One region of the Lysinibacillus sp. NPDC097214 genome, then DNA from elsewhere that is predicted to be linked to it. Evidence: riboswitches for the same ligand, from Rfam matches in the RefSeq annotation. Region 1 holds a riboswitch; the other holds the start of a gene.

Region 1 (7,768 bases):
TAAAACAATAGCCTCAAAACCAGCAGCCTCGGCTCGGGCGGCCATGCTATATGCAATTTCCTCATTTGTTGACCAATATAATTGAAACCATTTAGTAGCAGTGGGGGCCGTTTGTGCCACATCCTCAAGTGCATAGCTTGAAACTGTACTTTGAATATAAGGGATTTTTAACTGATCAGCTGCGCGTGCAACGGCAAGCTCTCCCTCGTTATGTGCCATTTTGTTCATGCCAACAGGAGCAAATAAGAGCGGAGTTGGATGTACTTTTCCGAACAGCTCAATCGATGTATCAATACTTGAAACATCCTGTAAAAAGCGTGGAATAATAGAGTATTTTTCAAAGACTGCGCGGTTATTTCGTAATGTTTGCTCACCCCCAGCACCTGAACGGATGTAGCCAAACGGACCAGCTTCCATTTTTTCTGCAACAGCCTTTTCTAAATCTGCAAAGCAAATAGGGAAGGGGGTTTGTGCATTTATATTTTTTAACAGTAGATCGCCATGTGTTGTCTTTGTCATCGTCATCCTCATCCTCCTACTAATCTTTCTTTAGTTTCGCAGCAAAGCGGTTACCCATTGATTGAATAATCTGAACGAGGATGATTAAGATAAACACTGTCGCATACATCACATCGACTTCATAGCGTAAATGGCCGTAACGATAAGCGAGATCACCTAAACCACCAGCACCAACCATTCCTGCCATTGCTGTTGCTCCTATCAGACCGATTGTGGCAATTGTTAAGCCTAAAATAATGGATGGACGAGCCTCACGTAGTAAGACATTCCAAATGATGTGACGACGTTTAATACCCATTGCTGTATAAGCTTCCACAACACCTGGATCAACTTCCAAAAGTGCCGTTTCCATAAGTCGCGCAATATAAGGCGCTGTATAAACAACAAGCGGCACAATAACACCTTTTACACCAATAGTTGTGCCAACGATTATCTTTGTGAACGGTAAAATGAAGAATAGTAAAATGATGAACGGTACAGAGCGAATAATATTAATAAATAAATTGAAAAATTGATAAAGAAATTTATTTTCAAATGATTGCCCCGGGCGAGTTAAAACGATTAAAAGCCCTAAAGGAATCCCAATTAAAATAGAAAAGAATAATGAAATCCCGACCATTTGAAAGGTTTCTATAATGGATTGCCCAATAACATCTGACCAGTCTGCAAAGAAGCTTTGAATGCTATTCATTTAATTCGCCTCCTAATTCCTCAACGCCTACCCCGTTTTCTATAAAATACGTAAGTGCCTTTTCTACGATATGCGCCTTACCGTGTAGATGGACGACAATATTACCGACAATGCCGTTTTTTAATTCAATGATATTGGCTGTTAAAATATTTGGTTGTACATCATAAACTTTGCTCACTTCTGCAAGTAATGGCTTCCCGGTACTTTCACCAAGGAATGTTAAACGAATCACACTTCCTGAAAGATTTAATTGCTCGATAAGGGAAGGCGATAAATTGCGTTGAGAAATGGTATTTAAAAACTTACGTGTCGTTAAATGCTGAGGCTTCGAAAATAGTTCTATAGCAGAGCCATATTCTACAACCGTCCCTGATTCAAGAACGGATACATCATCGCAAATTTTTTGAATAACGTTCATTTCATGTGTAATGAGTAAAATAGTGATGCCCAGCTCACGATTAATTTTCAAGAGAAGCTCAAGAATAGCGTCAGTTGTTTCAGGATCGAGAGCACTTGTCGCTTCATCACTGAGTAAAATCTCAGGCTCTTGGGCGAGGGCACGTGCAATAGCGACACGTTGCTTTTGACCACCTGAAAGTTGGCTAGGGTAGCTATCTAATTTCTCTGTTAGGCCAACGATTTCTGCATATTTTGCAACGCGTTTTTTCACTTCAGAGTCGTTATAGCCTAGAAGCTTTAATGGTACCGAGATATTGTTGTAAACGGTCGCTGTTTTTAAGAGATTAAAATGCTGGAAGATCATGCCGATTTTTTGACGTGTTTCGCGAAGGTCGTTTAAAGAAAGGGAAGTAATATCTACATTGTCGATCAATACTTTTCCTGTTGTCGGACGCTCTAATAAATTAACACAGCGGATAAGAGTACTTTTTCCTGCACCACTGTAGCCAATAACCCCATGGATTTCACCTTTTTTGACATGCAAGTTAATACCATCTACTGCTTTGACGATACCTTTTTTAGTTTTAAATTCTTTTGTTATATTTTCTAATTGAATCATACTGTGATATCTCCTTTCTAAGCCCTTCTATAAAGCAAGAATCTGCTAGTTTTCGCAGATTCTCGATTGTATGAAAGGTCCTTAATCGTCACTTACCAGCCCGGAATAACGGAACCTTTGAACTCTTCTTCAATAAATTTGCGTACTTCATCAGAATGGTAAGCTTCAATAAATTTCTTTATCGTTGGGTCATCTTCGTTTTCAGCACGGACTGCAATGTAATTTACATAAGGAGAGTCAGTAGATTCTAAAAGGATGGAATCTTTTTTAGGATTAATACCAGCATCAAGAGCGAAGTTCGTATTAATAGCTGCCACATCTACTTCACTGAGCTGCTTCGGAATTTGTGCAGCCTCTAATTCAATGAATTTAAAATTCTTTTTGTTTTCTTCCACATCGCGAATAGATGCTGTTAAGTCTGCACCTTCTTTTAATTTAATGATGCCTGCCTCTTGAAGGACAAATAGAGCACGAGCCCCGTTCGTTGGATCATTTGGTAATCCGAATGTTGCACCATCAGGAACCTCATCGAATGATTTATATTTCTCAGAGTATATGCCCATAGGATTTAAAATTGTTTTTCCTACTGGCACTAAATCTGTTTTGTGATCTTTGTTAAATGCGTCGAGGAATGGCTTGTGTTGATAGCTGTTTACATCAAGATCACCCTCGGCTAACGATGTATTTGGTAAAACATAATCAGAGAAAGTTTTTAGTTCAACCTCTAAGCCTTTTTCTTTGGCAACTTTTGCAACAACCTCTGTAATTTGTTCGTGCGGACCAGAAGTTACACCAACTACAATTTTATTTTCATTAATAGCCTGACTACCTTTATCTTCTTTAGTACCGCAACCTACTAATGCTGCTACCAATGTGAGACTTGCTAAACCTAGTAAAATTTTGTTTTTCTTTTTCATGAAACATACCTCCAAAGTTGTTTTATCGGTTTTAAAATCAATTTCGCCTTGGCGTAATTGCCGTCCGGATTTTGAATTGTGCTTAGGCCTGCAGGATGCAGGTCAGTTAGCCGTTTTCGCAGGATGCGAAGTTTTAGGCTAACATCCTTATATTCATTCCTTTCAAAATCCGTGACATCCGCCGGAGGCTTTTATCTTCATGTAAATGAAGATAAAAAAAACTCTCTTAAAAAAATTAAGAGAGGTCCATGAAAACGTCCTCTCTTATCTTTCAAACGATGATCGTTTGCTGGATTTGGCACCTTCCTTAAAAAAGGAGGTTGCCGAGCTTCATAGGGCCAGTCCCTCAGCTACTCTTGATAAGAGATTTATAATATTTTTTTGTAAATCCGATAGGACTAATATAAATTAAAGGGTATAGGAAGTCAATGGAATTTTTAAAATTTTTTATTTTATTATAATATTCCATTTAGGAAGATGGATGGGAATGTCAGCGAGAAATGGGAGATATGAAACGCATTTTCATGGCTCTATGAGCGATCAGAGGGGTGTTGTGTCCGCATGAAGAAATAGGGTAGGTCCAATTTTATCCGCTAGAAGAAGGGTTAGAGCTACCAAAGAAGATAGTGAGGTGAAAAAACTGTCCCATAGCAAATGTGAGCTAATGGGACAGTTTTTTGATAGAGGAAGTTCAAATGCTTATGAGTTAAATAAGTTTAATTTTTCAATTCGGCTGACTGCTTCACGTAAGCGATCTTCACTTACAAGTAAACCTACACGCACATAGCCTTCACCATATTGACCGAAGCCATTGCCTGCAGCTACTGCGATATCAGCTTTGTCGAGCAATACATCAGCAAACTGCTCGCTTGTATAACCTAATGGAACAGGGAGCCATGCAAAGAAAGAACCCTTCGGGGCGGTTACTTGCCAACCAATTCGTTGTGCTTCTTCGATAAGAACATTTCGCCGACGCTCATAAGTCGCTCTTAGTTCATCCGCGCAATCCTGAGATGCTGTAAGGGCAACCGCTGCTGCTTGTTGCACAGCGGGGAATTGACTACAAAATAGATGATCTTGAATAAGATTAATAGCCGCAATAATATCAGCGTTACCAACTGCGAATCCAATACGCCAGCCTGCCATATTAAATGTTTTAGATAATGTATACATTTCGATGCCGACCTCTTTGGCACCTTCCGCTTGTAGGAAGCTAATAGGTTTTTTGCCGTCAAATCCAATGGCTCCGTAAGCGAAATCATGTGAGACGATTATGTTGTGCTCTTTAGCAAAGCGCACCGTTTTCTCGAAAAATTCAAGTGTTGCAGTACCACCAGTTGGGTTGTTCGGGTAATTTAAGTAAAGAAGCTTAGCCTTTTCTTTTACTTCATTGGATAAAGCATTATAATCAGGCAGGAAATTATTCTCTGCAAAAAGTGGCATGACTTCAAAATTAACATCACCTAATACGACACCAGATAAGTAATCAGGATAGCCAGGATCAGGTAATAACATTGTATCACCGGGGTTTAAAACCGCTAACGGTAGCTCAACAAGACCAATTTTTGTACCACCAAGGATAGCTACCTCTGTTTCAGGGTCAATGTCAACATTGTATTCACGTTTGTAGAAGTCTGCGGCTGCTTGACGTAATTCCACTATGCCACGGAATGGAGAATATTTATGATGTTGAGGGTTTTCAGCAGCCTCCTGTAACGCTTTTATAATGTGTTGGGGAGTGGGCTGATCGGGATTGCCTTGACCGAGATTAATAACATCGCGCCCTTCTGCTAAAGCACTATTCACTTTTTGCACCAAGGCTGCAAAAAATTGAGTCGGGAGTTGCTGTAGTTTTTTTGAGAATTCCATGCATGTTCTCCTTTTTAGAAAATAATAATTGATGCAAATACTATTACTTTTTTTACTAATTGTCTAGAGTCTTTATTTACAAAGATGGACGTACGAAATGCAAGCGGAGAGCTTGCAGGCCTAAGCACAAAGTCGATTCCGGACATAATTATGCCTTGGCATTGTAACAACATCTGAGGCATCTTAACAATGCCCATAAAACATAGGTTTAGGCATTACTTTTAAGCCATTAAAAAAATATTTAATTTTTTTTTTTAATTACTGTAACTTTTATTAGACTTAATCGTACTTATTAATAGAATCTAAAACTAAGAGCAAAAATGATTAGTAAGATTCACTTTCGCGAAAAGACCAGGGCTCACTTCATTGCTGAGATCCTGGTCTTTTTGTATATGTTCCAAAGCTGCTCTTAGCTCTGACAACAGCGATCTCATTTTCATTTGTAGTATAATGAAACAAAGAAAAGCACAAATGCAGTAAAATAAATACTTTTGGGAATAGGGAGGAATCGAGATGAAAATTGGGTGTATCCAGCTAAATGTTGGTTTTGGCAAAGTAGAAGAAAATTTTGCTCGTGCGGAGGACAAGATTCGTGAAGCGGCACAACAAGGTGCAGAAATTATTGTGCTACCTGAAATGTGGAATACAGGCTATGCGCTTGAAAAATTAGCAGAGCTGGCAGATGTGAATGGAGAACGTTCGAAAGCATTTTTATCAAACTTAGCGAAAGAGCTTGGTGTACATATTGTTGGAGGCTCTGTTTCAACGAAGAAGGGCGATAAATTTTACAACACGATGTATACGTTTGATAACAATGGTGAGTTAGTAGGTGAATATAACAAGGCACATCTTTTCCGTTTGATGGACGAGCATTTATATTTAGAAGCTGGGGATGAAATGAATCGCTTTGCCCTAGGAGATATCGAGGCTGCAGGTGTAATTTGTTATGATATTCGCTTCCCAGAATGGCTACGTGCTCACGCCTTGGAGGGCGCAAAGGTGTTATTCGTGCCGGCACAATGGCCGACGCCACGTATCGATCATTGGAATACATTGCTGCAAGCACGTGCCATCGAAAATCAATGCTTCGTGATCGCTGTGAATCGTATATCGAGAAAAGTAGAAAACTTCAATGGTCAATCAATGATTATTCAACCATGGGGCGAAGTACTTTGGGTTGGTGCAGAGGACGAAGAAGTCGCTGTCATTGACGTGGACTTTTCGATTGTCGATGAAGTACGCGGCAGAATTCCGGTTTATGATGACCGAAGACCAGCATTATATAGTGGAGTAGTTACTAAAAATTAAAATTTGATAGCACGCTCAAGGAACAAAACGACTTTGAGCGTGCTAGTCATGCAACATCGCTGATCAATCATAACCAAGCAGTTAGTTTTTATCCTCAATTATAGAATTGGCGAGCAACATAAATTCAAGCGTAATCCGATTATGCCCCTTCATAAAATTTTCCCCTAAGAGACTTTCAAGCTTTTTTAAACGATGGTAGAGTGTTTGACGTACGATGAACAATTGGTTGGCAGTTTGTTGCTTGGAGCCGTTTGTTTGTAAGTATACTTGCAAGGTTTCTAATAGCTTACTGTTATATTTTTTGTCGTATTCAATAACGGGCTGTAAATAATCTTGAATTACTTCCTGTAAATTGACTTGCATTTGTAATTTATAGATGAGGTGATACAAATGTAAATCATCATAAAAATAAGAGGTCGTTTGTACTTTACTGCAAATATACAATGTTTCGAGTGCAGTTTGATAGCTTTTTGGTATTTCCTCTACGTCTGCAACGACTTTGCCAATGGCTACTTGATACCCTTGAACCAGTTGTTTTTTATAAAAATCGGTTTTCTGAACGGAAGAAACTAATGTATTTAATAATTCGCGACTCGATTTACTATCTTTCTTATGGAGTAAAATAAAAATGACATAGCTTTTTCGTTCATATAAAAATGGGATAAATCCATTTTGCTCAAAAAGGTTTCGATAGTAGAGCTTACTGTAGACAATATCCTCTTGTACTTTAGAAACGGAATTAGGCGTTGCTAACATAAAAACAGCCCCGCTAGAAAGCTTATAGTTAGAATGATAGGTGACGATAAATTTATAAATTTCCTCTTTCGATAGTTTTTGATCGATCCAATCCCCTAAAATAGAGGCATCCTCAATGTCCCTTTTCTCTTCAATATAAAATTCTCTCATTAACAGCTGTGCCAAGGCAGTAGCTGTACGGTCTAAAATAAGTAATTCGAACTCTGAGAATAGGCCATCCTCTCTATAGAGCGTTACATCTGCATAATGCTGGTCAAAAATAAAGATGGGCTCATTTTTAAATACGGGTGCTGATTTTTTCATCGTAACTAGTTGTTGGCGCTTATTCTGCGGCATATTTGGAAAAAAGATAGGCTCTCGACCTTTAATAGAAAAGATAATTTGTGTCTTTAATTCTTGATACATATTTTGTAATATCTCTTCTGCGGTTTGCCCTAATAGCGCATTTTTATTTAATGTTTGAGAGTAGGATTCTAAAGTAGAAATCATTAAATATTGTTGATTGATAATTTGACTATGTAAATCTTGTGTAATACGAACAAAAGGAACTGTGTCATGAAAAACGATAATAGGGAAGCTGTGACGGTTAGCAAGCGCTACAATCACTTCAGGGATGGCTTGTATGGAAGTCCCGTATTCAATGCACAATGCCGCGCAATTTTTTTGGATTAAAGATTCTACGAAAAAGAT
Region 2 (7,768 bases), on a different contig from region 1:
AAAGAAGAACGAGATGCTGTGATAGAATATGTCAGTCAACTTCCCCAAAAATATGTACATGTATTAAAATACGAGTTTTTAAATCAACAAAATGATCCACCTTTTGTAATTGCTTTAGAAAAAATGAAAGATTATTCGTTAAGTTAGTTAGATAATTGTATATTACTATTTATTTTACGCCTGATTCCAATAGCGCATTGGAATCAGGCTTTTTAATCAAAAAAGAAATAACCTCAGATGGCATGGGGAAGGCAAAATAAAAAAAGCTATCTAATAGAATCTTTCAATCTATTAGATAGCTTCTTATATTAGTATCTATTTATTTTTACGTTTTTCATTATAATCAACCCAGAAATCTGCACCTTTAATTCCTAGTTTACGAGGATCAAAAACAGGATCTTTTCCTTCTTTTTTCTGTTTCTCATAATCCTTTAATGCGACTATAGCAGGCTTCATAATAATTAAAATTGCTATAACGTTAATCCAAACCATTAAGCCCAATCCAACATCCCCCATAGCCCAAGCAAGATCGGAAGTGCGGATTGTACCGTAAAACGCAGAAATTAAAATTGCAAATTTAGCCAGCCATATGACAACTTTTTCTGTAGTTCCTGAGAATAGATAAGCCACATTTGTTTCGGCAATGTAGTAGTATGCCATAATTGTCGTAAAAGCAAAGAAGAATAATGCAATCGCTACGAATGGACCACCAAAACCTGGTAATGAAGAGTCAACTGCATATTGTGTGTACGCTGCACCTTCTTTAATACTTTTCGCAAATGTTATTTGTTCTTCTCCAGTTAATCCACCTTTATTGAAATCACCAACATAAACATATGAATCAGCGCCATCTGCAGCTTTTTCATCGTGTACATTATACATACCAGTAAATAAAATCATAAATGCTGTAGCTGAACAGATTAATAGAGTATCAATATACACAGAAGCTGCTTGAACGATACCTTGTTTAGCAGGGTGTGATACTTCTGCTGCCGCTGCCGGATGCGCACCTGTACCTTGACCGGCTTCATTTGAATAAATTCCACGTTTAACACCCCATGCAATAGCAGAGCCAATAACACCACCAAAGATTTCATGCGCACCAAATGCGCTAGAAAAAATTAATGAAAATACAGCTGGTACTTCTTTAATATTCATCGCAATAATGACGATGGCCATCAGAATATAGGCTAATGCCATAAATGGTACAATAATCTGTGCAGCATTGGCAATCCATTTAATACCACCAATAATAATAGTACCTAATAATACAACAATAATAAGTCCTGTAATCCAAGTCTTAACATCGAAAGCGTTTTCAACAGCTGTCGCAATTGCATTCGATTGAACACCCGGCATCAATATTAACATAGCAGCTAATGCGGCAACAGCAAAAATAACTGCAAACCACTTTTGCCCCATTCCTTTTTCTATGTAAAAAGCTGGACCACCACGATATTCTGTATCTTTCTCTTCTTTATAAATTTGAGCTAACGTCGACTCGACATAAGCAGTTGCCGCACCGATAAAGGCGATTGCCCACATCCAAAAAACAGCACCAGGTCCCCCCATCCCGATTGCTGTAGCTGTACCGGCAATATTACCTGTACCTACTCGACCAGATAATGCAATAGACATTGCTTGGAAAGATGAAATCCCCTTATCCGATTTTTCGCCTTTAAACATTAAAACAAACATATCTTTAATGTGTCTTACTTGTAGGAACCTCGTAATGATTGAAAAAAAGAGCCCAATTAACAAAATGCCATAAATAAACCACGGTCCCCATAAAATATCATTCATTTTCCCAACGATTGTTTCCATTTTACCCCTCCAATTTAAAAATAATACTTTAGGTCATTATAGTATTACACTTTTCAGAAAATTACAACATTATATTCGAGTAACAAAAAGTTAGTAATTTTCTAGTTAATTGGAGAGGTTATTCACTACTTAATTATATAGCCAATGTTTCGAAGAGCATTATTAATAAAATCACGTATATAGACAAAAATCTCGTCTCGCTCTACTTCATGAAATAGATTATGGTAACAGTTTACCCATTCTTTAAATTGAAACTCTGTAAAGTCCTGCTGATGAAGCCAATTACGAGCTTGTTTAGTTTCAGTAATATTATCTTTTCCAGCTGTCATAACTAACATAGGCATGTTTGGGAATTCAGCCGTAGGCAATAACACTAAATTGCGCATCATTTGCTGTAACTCTCGATACCATTTCACTGAAACAACTGACGAAAAAGGAACCTCATCCTTCATCTCATCTCTACCTTCTAAACTGCGCGTTAGTGATTCTAAAGTAATTTCATGGGTCAGCTTCACATTTGCAGTCAGGGCACTTAAACTAGTTAAAGCATTTGATAGTTTGCCTGGCAATAGCTTTAAATGAAGCCAAGGTGAGGTTAAAATAATTCCTGCGCATTCATATTTTCGTTTTTGCATGGTATGTAGTAATAGTGTCGCACCAAGCCCATGTCCTATTAAAAAGACAGGTAAATTATACGAAAATGCATTCTCGATTAAATGCCTTGTATATTTGTTGTATTCTTTAAAATCTTCATCGTGAACACTTGAATACCCTTTATTTACTCCATGATTAGGTAAATCCCCCATGACTATGTGGAAGCCTTCCAATCTTAATTTTTCTATAAGCCATGCATACCAGCGGTGATTTTCATATGCACCATGAAGAATAGCAACCACAGCCTTTGCTTGTCCATCAGCTTCCCATTTCCACATTTCACATAGTCCTCCTAAAAAAATAATTACACAATGATTATAACGGAATATCTAGCTCATTTTAATTTAATATTTCCATCAAGTTGCGTATTTGTTACGATAATATTACATCATAGAAAGAAAAGAGGCGATTCTCATGATCTATCCATTTAAAGGTAAAACACCCAATATTGATCCATCTGTATTTATTGCCGATTATGCAACCGTAACTGGTGACGTTACAATAGGTGCTGAAACAACAATTTGGTTTAACACGGTTATTCGAGGGGATGTATCACCGACAGTTATCGGAAAAAGAGTTAGTATTCAAGACCTCTGTTGCTTACATCAAAGCCCTAAATATCCACTAATTATTGAAGATGAGGTAACAGTCGGACATCAAGTAACTTTACATAGCTGTACAATTCGAAAAAAAGCCTTAATTGGTATGGGCTCTATCGTATTAGACGGAGCGGAGATTGGAGAGGGTGCATTCATTGGGGCGGGTAGCCTTGTACCTCCAGGCAAAGTCATTCCTCCAAATAGCTTAGCATTAGGGCGTCCCGCAAAAGTTGTAAGAGAATTAAACGATGAAGATAAAGAAGATATGGAACGCATCATACGTGAATATGTAGAAAAAGGTCAATACTATAAATCTCTTCAACCAAAAAATAAATAGTTATTTCAACTAAATCAAAGCAGCTCCTCGTTTGCTTGGACAACCGAGCCATACACGATTATGATAAGGAGCTTATTTTTTTCGCTGAAAGAAGTTAAAAACAACGAAAGGGGCATTAGCATGTTGAGCCCCTTTCTGTAATAGTATATTAAAATATTTTTTCAGCTACTTTATTACTTTAGCTGAATAGTTTATAAACCTGCTTTTTCTTGTAATGCGTCAGCTTTGTCTGTTTGTTCCCAAGGTACATTTAAGTCTGTACGACCGAAGTGACCATATGCTGCAGTTTGCTTATAAATTGGGCGACGTAGGTCAAGCATTTTAATAATCCCCGCTGGGCGTAGGTCAAATAGCTCACGTACCCATTTTACAATTTCACTTTCTGTAACTTTTCCTGTCCCGAAAGTATCAACTGCAATAGATACGGGTTGAGCAACACCAATCGCATAAGCTAGTTGTACTTCAGCGCGATCTGCTAAACCAGCTGCTACGATATTTTTCGCCACATAGCGTGCTGCATATGCCGCTGAACGGTCTACCTTAGTTGCATCCTTACCAGAGAAAGCACCTCCACCATGACGTGCATAGCCACCGTATGTATCAACGATGATTTTACGTCCAGTTAGACCAGCGTCTCCTTTTGGACCACCAATTACGAATCGGCCAGTTGGGTTAATGAAATATTTAGTCTCAGCATCTAATAATTCACTTGGAACAACTGGGGCAATAACGAATTCTTTTAAGTCTGCTTGAATTTGCTCAAGTGTAGCTTCTTCGTCATGCTGTGTAGAAATGACAATCGTATCAACACGCACTGGTACATTGTTTTCATCATACTCAATTGTTACTTGTGTTTTTCCGTCTGGACGTAAATATGCTAGTTCACCAGATTTGCGTACTTCCGTTAAACGACGAGCCAATTTATGCGCTAAACTAATTGGTAATGGCATAAGCTCTGGTGTTTCGTTACATGCATAACCGAACATTAAACCTTGGTCACCTGCGCCAATTGCTTCAATGTCAGCGTCAGTCATAGAGCCTTCACGCGCCTCTAAGGCTTGGTCAACACCTTGAGCAATATCAGGTGATTGCTCACCAATAGCAACAAGTACTGCTAGGTTTTCTGCATCAAAACCATATTTCCCACGTGTATAACCGATTTCTGCTACAGTATCACGAACGATACCTTTAATGTCTACATAAGTAGAAGTAGTAATTTCTCCTGCTACTAATACTAAGCCAGTTGTTACTGTTGTTTCACACGCTACACGTGCGTTTGGATCTTCTGTTAAAATGGCATCTAAAATGGCATCCGAGATTTGATCACAAATTTTGTCTGGATGTCCTTCTGTTACACTCTCTGATGTAAACAATCGACGGTTTGTCATTTGATTTTCCTCCTATTACTTTTACAAATAATATTTGCGAATTAATACGGTACTCATTACCCATGTCAAGCCCGCTCCTATAGATTGAACTCTAAAGCCGTTGTTGTAGCTGTTGCTGTCGTTTCACTTTCGCACAAAAAACAACTGTTGCTGTCGTTTCACTTTCACACAAAAAACAACTACTGCTTTTAACACGAGGTTTTCGAAAGATCCGTCATTATAATAAGGAAAGGACTATATACTTACCTTTACATTCGTTTTTAACAATAAAAAAATCCTTTTCTCACGCTTACTTAACATGAGGAAAGGAATAATGACTTCGTAACCTTTCACTCTTATCGTTCAAGGGGTTTCCCCTTGCATCAGATTGGCACCAGCGCATGTCGTGAAATAGTTCATGCAGGTTGCCGGGTTTCATAGGGCCTGACCCTCCACCAGCTCGGGATAAGAGTATCCGTTCAATATCTCATAATACGTAAAAGGTCGAACGTTGTCAAATTTTTTTCACTTCTTTCAGCGAGTGTCCCAACACCCACTGAAATAGAGGAACTCAGACTAAGTACACCACGACCTGTGGCATTACCGAAATGACCGACATCGTGTCGGCCCTCGTGTTGTTGTTGCTGTCGCACAGATAAAACCGTGTTGCTGTCGCTTCGCTTACGCGCAAAAAACATCTGCTGGCCTAAGCACAAAGCCGACTCCGAATCCAACTATGCCGAGGTACAATTGATTGTATTCATATAAGATAGTATGGAATTATAATGAAACTTTTTTGGATTATGCTGTAAATTTAAACAAAATAATCCCTACTCTCCACCTCACATCATGTGTTAACATATGTGTATCCCTTTACAGCACATTTTGTAGCGAAAGCAAAGCGTCAGCTACAGAACATGTGGTGGATGAATATGATTGTAGCCCCTATTCAATCGAAGACAAGCTCCAACGAATAAAAAACAAGCTAAAACTTCACATCCTGTGCGAACCTCATGTTAGCCAAAAGCTTCTAAACACAATTTTGCTGTGTCGAAAGTGATTGTCTGATCACTTATTATAAATAGGGTAAAAAGCATTATTAAAACGAATTAATTTACTTTTTGTCGTTTTCTTGAAAAGTAATAAAATCTGAAAAATAATTTCTTAATTAGTATAGATTATTAAACCAATTGTGTTATACTATTTTTGAAATTAAGAAAATCTCCCTCAGACTCAAGGGAATACTATAAAAAAGGATGGTATTTAATCGATGAATTCAGTAGAAATTGCAAACGAACTGAAGGAATTATTAAGCGGCAGTAACATTAATGTTCAACTTTCAGTACCACAATTAGCTGAAAAAGCTACTTCTCGTGGTGAAGCTATGTTAACAGTAGATGGCGCAGTTCGTGCAGAAACTGGCAAATACACTGGTCGTTCACCTAAAGATAAATATACGGTAGAAGAAGAGAGTACAAAAGATAAAATTGACTGGGGAAAAGTTAACCGACCAATTTCTTCTGAAGTGTTCGATAACTTATATGTAAAAGTAGTAAAATATTTAAAAGAACGTGACGAATTATTCGTATTCAAAGGCTTTGCTGGTGCTGACAAAGATTCTCAATTAAGCATCCAAGTAATCAATGAATATGCTTGGCACAATCTGTTCGCTCATCAATTATTTATCCGTCCAACTAAAGAAGAATTAGCTTCTCATGTTGCTGACTTCACAGTTATCTCAGCTCCTAATTTTAAAGCAGACCCTGCCATTGATGGCACTGCTTCTGAAACATTCATCATTGTATCACTTGAAAAGAAAATTATCCTAATCGGTGGTACTGAATACGCTGGTGAAATCAAAAAGTCTATTTTCGGTATTATGAACTACTTATTACCACAACAAGGCATCCTTTCAATGCACTGCTCATCTAACGTTGGTGAAGCTGGTGATGTTGCATTATTCTTCGGTTTATCTGGTACTGGTAAAACTACTTTATCAGCGGATCCTGACCGTAAACTTATCGGTGACGATGAACACGGTTGGTCTGATAACGGTGTATTCAACATTGAGGGCGGTTGCTACGCAAAAACAATTAACCTTTCTGCTGAAAAAGAACCAGAAATCTACAACGCAATCCGCTTCGGTTCTGTTTTAGAAAACGTAGCTGTTGATCCAGAAACTCGAGTTTGTGACTATGATGACGGTTCATTAACAGAAAATACACGTGTAGCTTATCCAATTCAATACATTGAAAATATTGTTGATCCATCTGTTGCAGGTCACCCAAAAACAATCATCTTCTTAACAGCTGATGCATTTGGTGTATTACCTCCAATCAGTAAATTAACAAAAGAGCAAGCAATGTACCACTTCCTAAGCGGTTTCACATCTAAACTTGCTGGTACAGAACGTGGTGTAACAGAGCCAGAACCAGTATTCTCAACTTGCTTCGGTTCTCCATTCCTTCCACTTCCAGCAACAGTTTATGCTGAAATGTTAGGTCAAAAAATTGACGAGCACGGTGCACAAGTATTCTTAGTGAACACTGGTTGGACTGGTGGCGAATATGGTACTGGTAGTCGTATGAAGCTTTCTTACACACGTACAATGGTGCGCGCTGCAATTGATGGTAAATTAACTGATGTTGAAACAATTCAAGATTCAGTATTCGGTTTAAACATTCCAACTGCTATTGAGGGTGTACCAACTGAAGTGCTTAATCCTCGTGATGCATGGGCAGACAAAGCTGCTTATGATAAAAAAGCTACTGAACTTGCTGGTTTATTCAACGAAAACTTCAAGAAATTCTCAAATGTTTCTGAAGCTATCACTAAACTAGGTGGTCCATTAAAATAACTTACTAAGCAAAGGGAACGATTTCAATCGTTCCCTTTTTTGTTGTTGAAAGACTATTATACTTTGGCAAAACGAGGGGTTGATTTTCGTTCCGACTGGGTGCTTTCCTGGGGGCGTCGGGGCAACAGGA

The links. Region 1 has a riboswitch for S-adenosylmethionine ahead of ACQKMI_RS16300 (MetQ/NlpA family ABC transporter substrate-binding protein). Riboswitches for the same ligand answer to the same signal wherever they lie in the genome.
Region 2: another riboswitch for S-adenosylmethionine. It lies ahead of metK (methionine adenosyltransferase); the one in region 1 lies ahead of ACQKMI_RS16300 (MetQ/NlpA family ABC transporter substrate-binding protein).

The regions. Positions count from the first base shown of each region.
Region 1 covers NZ_JBNNSS010000006.1:354,916-362,683, reverse strand. The annotation lists gene ACQKMI_RS16315 (alpha-hydroxy acid oxidase) at 1-519, opposite strand, end outside; gene ACQKMI_RS16310 (methionine ABC transporter permease) at 539-1,210, opposite strand; gene ACQKMI_RS16305 (methionine ABC transporter ATP-binding protein) at 1,203-2,228, opposite strand; gene ACQKMI_RS16300 (MetQ/NlpA family ABC transporter substrate-binding protein) at 2,321-3,145, opposite strand; SAM riboswitch class I at 3,407-3,511, opposite strand; gene ACQKMI_RS16295 (pyridoxal phosphate-dependent aminotransferase) at 3,845-5,014, opposite strand; gene ACQKMI_RS16290 (carbon-nitrogen family hydrolase) at 5,528-6,322, shown strand; gene ACQKMI_RS16285 (PucR family transcriptional regulator) at 6,404-7,768, opposite strand, start outside.
Region 2 covers NZ_JBNNSS010000001.1:779,441-787,208, forward strand. The annotation lists gene ACQKMI_RS03670 (tRNA (mnm(5)s(2)U34)-methyltransferase) at 1-147, shown strand, start outside; gene ACQKMI_RS03675 (alanine/glycine:cation symporter family protein) at 316-1,824, opposite strand; gene ACQKMI_RS03680 (alpha/beta hydrolase) at 1,950-2,756, opposite strand; gene ACQKMI_RS03685 (gamma carbonic anhydrase family protein) at 2,893-3,414, shown strand; gene metK (methionine adenosyltransferase) at 3,606-4,802, opposite strand; SAM riboswitch class I at 5,135-5,253, opposite strand; gene ACQKMI_RS03695 (hypothetical protein) at 5,261-5,479, opposite strand; gene pckA (phosphoenolpyruvate carboxykinase (ATP)) at 6,052-7,638, shown strand.